DNA from 3 places in the Glaciecola sp. HA4-3 genome. Region 1 is predicted to be linked to each of the others. Evidence: predicted binding sites of a transcription regulator. Region 1 holds the regulator's gene; each other region holds the start of a gene.
What was found. The regulator FNR, encoded in region 1, switches genes on or off when oxygen is low (the NO sensors DNR and NnrR bind a similar motif). The targets are predictions, from matches to a motif close to TTGATCTAGATCAA.

Region 1 (3,183 bases):
ATCTCATGAGTGTAATATTTGTTCTTATTCCATTGGCTGTTATTATTATTGCTATTGCGATTGGCGTGTTTTTTTGGGCCGTAAAATCTAACCAGTTCGATGATTTAGAACGACAAGGTTACAGTATTTTATTTGATGATGATTTAAAAGAAGAAAACAAACCCTCCTCATCAAAAACTTCGCCAAGCAAGCACGATGACAAAGGTAATACTGGTGCCTGAATGGTTGCCAATCACTGCTTTTTTAATTGGTCTAGCTGGCGGTGTTCATTGTATAGGTATGTGTGGCGGAATTGCGTCAGCATTTACCTTTGCTATTCCAAAAGGCGCATCGGTGCAGCCCTACATATGGTGCTATAACCTTGGCCGAATCTTTGCTTATACACTTGCTGGTGGGCTCACTGGGTTGATTGGCGGTATTGTTAGTAGCAGCCTACTAACAGGCTTAGTGATTTTACAATCTCTTAGTATTGTTTTTCTTGTATTATTGTCGCTCTATATTAGTGATATTTTTAAGGGCTTGATAGTCTTAGAAAAAGCCGGCGCATCGGTATGGCGGCATATTTCACCGTTAGCAAAACGTTTTATTCCATTTAAAAGTCCCCTTCATACTATCGCTTATGGTTTTATATGGGGCTGGTTACCCTGCGGCTTGGTTTACTCTGCATTAACATGGTCGTTATCGAGCACTAGTGCCTTGCAAGGCGCAATATTTATGTTTGCATTTGGCTTAGGCACTTTGCCGGCGCTTCTTGCTAGTAGCATGGGGGCAAGTTTCTTAATGCCACTGCTACAGAACATTAGAACTAGACAAATTATTGCTTTGTTACTATTTGTTTTTGCAATAATTTTGACCTTTGAATTATTTAAGAGTATAAATATGATCTAAAATACGCAAAGGTTAGTAGCTTATGCCTAAATTACCTGAAATGTCCATCCACTGCCAAAGCTGTAGCTTTAGTCATCTTTGTCTTCCTGTTAGTCTCAATAAAAATGAATTGGAGTCGCTTGACGAAATCATTGAGCGCAAGAAGCCTTTGCACAAACACGATAAGCTAGTGAATGCTGGTGATAAATTTCACTCTTTGTTTGCGGTTAGATCAGGTTCGTTTAAATCGTATATTAGCGGTAAAGACGGCGTTGAACAGGTTATTGGTTTTCATTTTCCTGGTGATATTATCGGTTTTGATGCTTTAAAGGACTCTCAACATCAAAGCTTCACGCAAGCACTAGAAACAGCTATGGTTTGCGAGTTACCCTACAACACCTTAGAAGAAGTATCAGCGAACTACCCTAAATTGCGTCAACAGATTATGAAGTTCATGAGCTCCGAAATTAAACATGATCATGATTTGATGATGCTACTGAGTAAAAGAAGTGCAGAAGAGCGTTTGTTACACTTCATCAGTCATTTATCGCAGCGATTTGATGAGCGTGGTTATTCTGCCAAACAATTCCATTTATCGATGACTCGCAATGAAATAGGAAACTATCTTGGTTTGACAGTTGAGACAATATCAAGGTTATTAACGCGTTTTCAAAAAGAAGGCCTTATTAGTGTCGAAGGTAAATTGATCACTATTCTTGACGATCAGGGCCTTAAACAGCGGATGCCTGAAAACGAAATTGCGATTACATCGGCCTGTTAACCGAAAGCCAAAACGCTACTTTAAAGGCTTCACAGTCTGTTGAATACATTCGAATGAATCAGTGAAGTCGCTCAAATACACCCGCATTAATGATACTTTTGGTCTTCAAATCATAGTCAAAGACTAGATCCTTGTTTATAATCACCCCGTTTTAAAATTTCTAAAGATGATACTGTGTTAGCTAAACAAAAAAGCTCTACCAACTTTAATAAACTTCAAAAACGTCTTAGACGTGAAACCGGAAAAGCCATACAAACTTACAATATGATTGAGGATGGCGATCATATAATGGTGTGCGTTTCTGGCGGTAAAGATAGTTATGCCCTGCTCGATATTTTAATGTATTTTCAGCGAATAGCCCCCATCAGCTTTAGTATCACGGCCGTTAATTTAGATCAAAAACAGCCCGGTTTTCCTGAACATGTGTTGCCTTCATACCTTAAAGCTTTGGGGGTAAGCTACAAAATTGTTGAAGAAGATACCTACAGTATAGTCACAGACAAAATCCCTGAAGGTAAAACGACCTGCTCCTTATGCTCGCGACTAAGAAGAGGTATATTGTATAGGACGGCGAAAGAAATAAAGGCGAGTAAAATTGCGCTAGGTCATCATAGAGATGACATGATAGAAACGATGATGTTAAACATGTTTTATGGCGGCAGACTAAAATCTATGCCGCCAAAGTTGGTCAGCGATGATAACGAAAATATTGTTATTCGTCCCCTCGCCTTTTGCCAAGAAAACGATTTACAAAAATATGCAAATGCGATGAGTTTCCCTATCATCCCTTGCAATTTGTGTGGTTCACAAGAAAACCTTCAACGTAAGAATATTAAGAAAATGCTACAAGACTGGCATTTACAATTTCCTGGACGAATAGAATCAATGTTTAGAGCGATGCAAAATATTGTACCCTCTCATTTGTTAGATAATCAGCATTTTGACTTTGACTCACTTACAAAAACAACTTCTATAAACGGTGAGAAAGATATTGCCTTTGACCCTCTTGTTGTTAGTAGTGATTCGATTAGTGATATCGATAAGCACGGCAAATTTGACATAGATGTTGTAGAGCTTAAATAAGGATTTATATGAAGATTGGTTTAGCTTTAGGCGCTGGAGCGGCAAGAGGATGGGCCCACATTGGCATAATTAACGCACTGCAAGAACTTGGTATCAAAATAGATATCGTTGCAGGCTGCTCTATCGGCGCTTACGTTGGTTCAGCATTCGCAAGTGGCAAACTAGACGAACTAGAGGCATGGGCAAATACGCTTAACGAATGGCAAGTATTTAGTCTATTAGGTATTGGATTTAGACGCGGTGGTCTCGCTAGTGGTCAAAAAGTATTTGAAAAACATAAAGAATCATTTTGTGCACCTTCCTTTGAACAAATGAATATTCCTTTTACAGCTGTTGCCACCGATCTATATTCTGGTAAGGAAGTTATCTTTGCTAAAGGTGATATAAACGATGCAATTCAAGCATCATGCGCAATTCCAGCTCTGTTTGCTCCAATTGAGCATGAAGGCAGA
Region 2 (3,183 bases), 1.6 Mb from region 1:
CGTGCTTTGTTTTTGCTCGGCGAACGTTGCACTGTTCTGTCGATGCCCCTCCAAGAAAATAGCATTTCCAGTGTATGCGTCTACTCCGGGATCTAGGATGCTCAGGGCAGATGGTGTCCTAAAGGCATAGTGACCATAGTGCACCATTCTGTGAGGATGTCTGTCAGGTTGTGACATAAACGTATCTTCAGAAACGTTCTGCATTGTTAGCCTTTGATGCTCTAACTCATGCATCTTTGTTGCCGTAGCGACTACAGATGACAAACTCAAGATTATGCCGATGATAAGAACCGAGATAGCCACTTTTGAACGCGACCAGTAACGCCACTCATCTTTGGCCACACTAAGTATTTGAGAACGATTACCCATCATCATTTTACTTGCCCTTGGGCAAACGCGGTGTGAACGGTTTGGGTGTCAATAAGATCACCGTCCTTTGCTTCAAACTCACCGACTAACTCACCATGCCTTAATAAGCCAATACGATCAGCGACCTGACATGCTCCATATACATCGTGGGTAACCATTAAAATCGTCGAACCACCCGCAGCAAGCTCTTTGACCAAAAGATTGAATTCATCAATTGCAACCGGATCAAGGCCTGAAGTAGGTTCGTCCAACAAAAATACTGGCGCTTCACGCAAAAGAGCCAATGCTATTGCCGTTTTTTGTCGCATTCCCTTCGAATATGAATGAAGTTGGCGCTCCCATGCGTCTGGTTGCAATGCCACGCGTTTAAACGCGCTCTCAACTTCAGTACGAGTCTTTTTAACATTTGCTAATGACAAAAAGTAGTCGATATTTTCACGAGCGCTCAAGTGAGGATAAAGGCTCGCATTTTCAGGTAAATAAGCAGTTTTCTTTCTAACTATGTCAAGCGATGTCGCGATCTCGAGGCCCTCAATCAAGGCTCGCCCAGAGGTCGGTACATTAAATCCAAGTAGCGTTTTTAGTGTAGTTGATTTCCCAGCGCCATTGCCTCCAAGCAAAGCGTAAACTTCACCTTTCGCGACATTAAAGCTTAAATTTTTCAGTACTGATTTTTGCTTAATATCAACACATAAATTATCAGCCTGTATTAGCAATTCTTGTTGTTCTTTTATGCTCACAAAACACCCGAATAGTTACGTTATAACATCTTTGTGTTTATGTTATAACGTAACTACAGATAAATTCAAATTTTATTGTCAAAAAAGTATAAAAAGCTTAAGAAAGTAAAGCTTATTGAAACTGAGGGTTGGGCAAGTTTAGGTTTAAATCTTTAAATATTAAGCGTCAAGCACGGTAATTCGTTCCGAAAAAGCTTGATCTAAATCAATAATGTTTTATACTTTCAGAAATTATTGAAACTTCAGAAAGTAATTACTATGAACATGACGCCTAAAATTGAATCCTTCGTTTTTCATTTTGGAGAAATGGGTAGCCGCTGGGGTTTTAATCGCACTGTAGGTCAAATATACGCTTTGCTAGTGCTTAGTGAAGAACCTATTAGTGCCAATGAGATTGGAGATTTACTGAGTATTTCGCGTGGGAATGTCAGTATGGGCTTAAAAGAGCTATACAGCTGGCAATTAGTCCAAACCATCCATAAACAAGGCGATAGAAAAGACTATTATCATACTAAAGGTAGTATTTGGGATATGGCAAATAAAGTCTTTGAAGAACGCCGTAAACGTGAAATGGATCCTACGCTCTCGTTGCTTAGAGATATTTTGTTAGATGAGCCTGCAAACCAACAAGAAGAATATGCGCAAGAGCGAATAAACGAAATACATGATTTACTTGAAAATATCACACACTGGACACAAAGCTTACAATCACTTTCACCTGAAAAGCTTGGCACGCTTATGAAACTAGGATCTGGTGTTGGCAAGGTATTGGAGTTCACAGACAAGCTTACCCATAAAAACAATAACTAGCTTGCTTTACGGTTTTTAAATTTGTTTTGAGGTAGTCCTAATGGATGTTCTGATCTTATCGCGCATTCAATTTGCAGCGAATATTAGTTTTCATATTTTGTTTCCAACTATCACCATCGCATTGGGTTGGTTGCTGTTTTATTTTAAAGTCAGGTATGACTTATCCAAACACCCCGTATGGATGCGAGCTTACCGCTTTTGGGTAAAGGTCTTTGCGCTAACTTTTGCCTTAGGTGTTGTTAGTGGGATCACTATGTCGTTCCAATTTGGAACAAATTGGTCTAGCTTCATGGAAACTATCGGTAATATTGCTGGACCTTTACTAGCTTATGAAATTCTCACTGCTTTTTTTAGAAGCAAGTCTGCTTGGGATAATGCTGTTTGGCTTTAATAGAGTACCTTGGCTGGGCCCATACCACAGCAACATTTTTTGTAGCATTTGGTACCACTATATCGGCATTTTGGATTCTGGTACTTAATTCTTGGATGCAAACCCCCGCTGGATTTGAGATGCGTGACGGCGTTGCTCATGCAACTGATTGGATGGCGATTATTTTTAATAGCTCTTTTCCTTACCGCTTTAGTCATACCCTAATGAGTTCGGCGTTGACTGTATGTTTTTTGGTGGCTGGGATTTCGGCTTACCGCCTTTATCGCAAAGATGACAAAAAAGCCCCAAGACTCACACTAAAAACCGCTTTATTTTGCGCAGCTGTACTCGCTCCACTGCAAGCTGTTATCGGTGACTTACACGGTTTAAATACCTTAGAAAACCAACCGGCGAAAGTAGCAGCAATGGAAGGACTTTGGGAAACCCAAAAGGGTGCACCTTTGGTATTGTTTGGCATTCCAGATGAGCAGAGTAAAGAGAATAAATATGCGATAGAAATACCCAAAATGGCTAGTTTTATTCTTACTCATGATGTGAATGGTGAGCTAAAAGGACTTAATGAATTCGAGGGCGCGCATCCGCCTGTTGCACCTGTGTTCTATAGTTTCAGGGTGATGGTTGGTATTGGTATGTTAATGATTGTTATCGCTTGGTGGTGCAGCTTTAGCCTAAAACGAAATGGCAGGCTAAGTAGCATGCAACTAAAAGTATTGATGGGCATGACATTTTCAGGGTGGATTGCCACGCTTGCTGGATGGTATGTAACAGAAATTGGCCGTCAACCATACTTAGTACATGGCGTCTTAAAGACAGCGGATGCCGTCACGACAATACCCGGAGAAAATGTTGCGCTTACCCTAGTCGCTTATTTGG
Region 3 (3,183 bases), 670 kb from region 1:
GGTTTGAACTGCTTGTGAGTTGTTGAATTTTTATTGCATCGTCGTTTAAATTTGTATTTATGTCGTTTGTATTTGTAGCGGGGGTAATTACAGAACTACTTAGCATCGACGTTAACGCTTTTATTTCATTTGGGCTTGTTTGCTGCTTTGCTTGAAGTGATTGATTTAGCTTTATCAATGCAGCTGATATGGGCTGAGTATTAGGCATTGTTTTACTGATAATATCGGCAACTTTGGCTTTAATTTCGATAACATCCCCAAGCGAGTGTCCAGTGGAATTCTTAGCAATAGCATCAGATTGCATGAGTGAATTAAGACGCTCAGCAATTATCCCAGTGGTATTTTTTAGTGATGTTTGCGCAGCAGAGTGTTTAGTAGCAATAAGAACCTTTTCTTCTAAGGGTTTATTATTAAGAAAATTCTCAGTAAATAATTCCTTCATTGATTGATTGGTATTTGTTTGCGAAGGACTTTGTAAAAGCGCGGATATATTGACTTGCACTAGATCGGGTTTCTTTATGATACTGAGTTCGGCCATGTTGCTACTAGCTTTGCTTTGCGTTAACGCAATTCTATTTGTATCACTACTTAGCAAATCACTTTTGGCTAATAGTGGTTTAATGGTTGCGCCCAGCGTCTTTAAGTTCTGTTCGTTTGGTGTGATGATTATGCCTGCATGCGCATGTTTAATTTTTGTCTCGATTAGCCCTGACACTAACAAATCATTAGTTAATGTTTTATTTTGACGCATAAACGCATTAATTTGTGCTTGAATATTGTTTAACACTTGTTTGCTTTGAGCATCTAGTGAAGCAATTGAAGGTGATGCCACCGTGACATTGTTAATCGGGTTTTGGCTATTATTTGCATTTATCACAACTTGGAGCTTTAGCCCTTTCATCATTGCATCAAATAGTTTTTTTGTACTTAGCGAATCATTGCGCGAATCGATAATGCGTTTTAGGTCAATGTTAAATGGCTTAGAAATTTTTTCACTTTTGCTTTGGGGCCCGTTTGGAGCGCTTTCAAGTTGTATTGTTAGCAAACTATTATCGTTTTGCTGGCCTCGTGCCAGCGCGTTTAACTTAAGTGCTGGTTGGCCGGATATCTGAGCAATATTAATTAAGGCATCGATTAATTGTTTTGTAGATGGGCTAGTTATATTTACCTGCGTTTGAGCCATGATGTTAATAGAGGCCTTTGTATAAACAAATTTGGGGACATCGGGCCATTGTTGGCTAAGGTTTTGGATTTGAGCTTGATTAAATGGCTTGGTCAAACCGTTTGTTTGTTTTTCTATTGCAAACATCGCTTTGTCATTTGTAATAGATACTAGCACTAGACGGTCACCCGCTTTTAGAGATGCTACCTCTTGCGGGTTTTGGCTCGTTTTATCAGTAACAAGAACGGCTGATTGATTAACTAAAAAACGCTGTTTTGAACGAGGCTCTTCAAGTAAAACACTTCCTCCTTTTGATGAAACGACCGATAAAACAAGGGGCTGATTTGCATTGTTTTGATTCGCTTTGTTTTGCTCAGCTTGTGAGTTGAGCGCTCGCGTTGGATCAGCCACTTTTGATAAGGGTTGTAAGGCACCGTTGGAAAGCGCGTTATTGACAGAGGTAGTATTTTGATAAGCCATAGTTTGTTATCGGTCATTTGTACTAAAAAGCGAGCAGTATTTGATGTGTCTCAATCAAACGGTTTTTTCGAATAATCTACATTCCTTATTTCATGGCAGACACAGTAATTAATGTGGTATTATTTTGCTGTAAATTCAATAAGCTAGTGTAGCTAAAAGGTAACACATTGATTGCTGATAAATCCCTCAAACAGCCTTTGACTAAGGCGAAAACTAATCAGACACCTCATGAGCATGAAGGTGCGGTTTTGTTGATTGAGCAGATTAAATGTGAAAAACAAGATAGAACCCTTTTTAGTGATGTCAGTTACAAACTTCACTCAGGTGAGCTCTTGTGGCTAAAGGGTGAAAATGGCTCTGGTAAAACAAGCCTCATTAATATACTTGTTGGCTTACATAAGCCTGCCGCCGGTAAAGTATGGGTAAATAATTACGATATTCATAAAGATATTAATCAAGCAGCCCAGGAGCTTATTTTTTGCGGCCATAGCTTAGGGTTTAGCGGATTATTGAGTCCTTTAGAGAATCTTCGGTTTTGGTGTGAATTACAGGGCGTAGATGTACAAGATTCAGATATCATTGACAGGCTTGATGCATTAGGGTTAGTCGGCTTAGAAGAGCTCCCGAGTAAGTTTTTGTCAGCAGGGCAAAAACGCAGAATTAGTTTAGCTAAACTATGGCTCAAAAATGATGCGAAACTTTGGGTGCTAGATGAGCCCTTTACTGCATTAGATGCAAATTTACTTGGTATGTTAGAAGCCCATATAGATAAATTCCTAAAAGCAGGTGGATCTGTCTTGATGACGTCTCATCAACAAGTGAATATCAACCACCCTCAACACATTCTAGAGCTTGAATACTCATGGTAAGCATCAACAGAGCATTATGGGCGGTGTTTAAAAGGGATCTGTCACTTGCTTATCGCCAACGCTCGGAACTGGCTCAACCCCTCATCTTTTTTGTCATGGTAATTAGCCTATTTCCATTAGCGATTGGACCAGCCCCTCAAACACTGCAATTGGTCAGTGGCGCGATTGTTTGGGTAGCTGCGATTTTATCGTTGTTAATGGGGCTTGAACGACTATTTAGAGATGATTTCAACGATGGAAGCCTTGAACAGATTATGCTGAGCGCAGTTCCTCTATACCTTGTTGTACTTATCAAAGTGTTTACTCACTGGTTTGTTAATATTATTCCACTTCTACTAATTTCACCCTTGCTTGCTTTGTTTTTAAATATGACTAGTGCGATGTATTGGGCATTACTACTGACACTTGTTATCGGAACACCAATCATTAGTTTAGTTGGTGCCATTGGTGTTGCGCTAACACTAAGTCTTCAGCGTTCAGGCGTTTTAGTGGCGCTTTTGCTTATTCCTTTGTTTATTCCGTTACTAATCTTTGCCACCTCGGTTGTTGATTCAGCGGCCATGAATTTACCTTTTGGCTTTCAGATTGGTATTATGCTGTCGTTGTTGTTGCTTGCGCTTGCATGTGCGCCAGGTGTTATCGCGTATTCTTTAAAAGTGAGTCAAAACTAAT

Region 2: the regulator FNR is predicted to act here: its motif matches at 1,305-1,318, upstream of ACZ1G6_RS17215 (GbsR/MarR family transcriptional regulator).
Region 3: the regulator FNR is predicted to act here: its motif matches at 1,683-1,696, upstream of ccmA (cytochrome c biogenesis heme-transporting ATPase CcmA).

Annotation. Positions count from the first base shown of each region.
Region 1 is NZ_CM146340.1:1,533,123-1,536,305, forward strand. Features, by position in the region: gene ccoS (cbb3-type cytochrome oxidase assembly protein CcoS) at 6-221, shown strand; gene ACZ1G6_RS07245 (sulfite exporter TauE/SafE family protein) at 196-888, shown strand; gene fnr (fumarate/nitrate reduction transcriptional regulator Fnr) at 911-1,648, shown strand; gene ttcA (tRNA 2-thiocytidine(32) synthetase TtcA) at 1,823-2,731, shown strand; partial or broken gene rssA (patatin-like phospholipase RssA) at 2,740-3,183, shown strand, end outside.
Region 2 is NZ_CM146340.1:3,583,641-3,586,823, reverse strand. Features, by position in the region: gene ACZ1G6_RS17225 (DUF3526 domain-containing protein) at 1-375, opposite strand, end outside; gene ACZ1G6_RS17220 (ABC transporter ATP-binding protein) at 372-1,109, opposite strand; gene ACZ1G6_RS17215 (GbsR/MarR family transcriptional regulator) at 1,368-1,919, shown strand; partial or broken gene ACZ1G6_RS17210 (cytochrome ubiquinol oxidase subunit I) at 1,960-3,183, shown strand, end outside.
Region 3 is NZ_CM146340.1:859,146-862,328, forward strand. Features, by position in the region: gene ACZ1G6_RS04010 (hypothetical protein) at 1-1,642, opposite strand, end outside; gene ccmA (cytochrome c biogenesis heme-transporting ATPase CcmA) at 1,810-2,511, shown strand; gene ccmB (heme exporter protein CcmB) at 2,505-3,182, shown strand; partial or broken gene ccmC (heme ABC transporter permease CcmC) at 3,182-3,183, shown strand, end outside.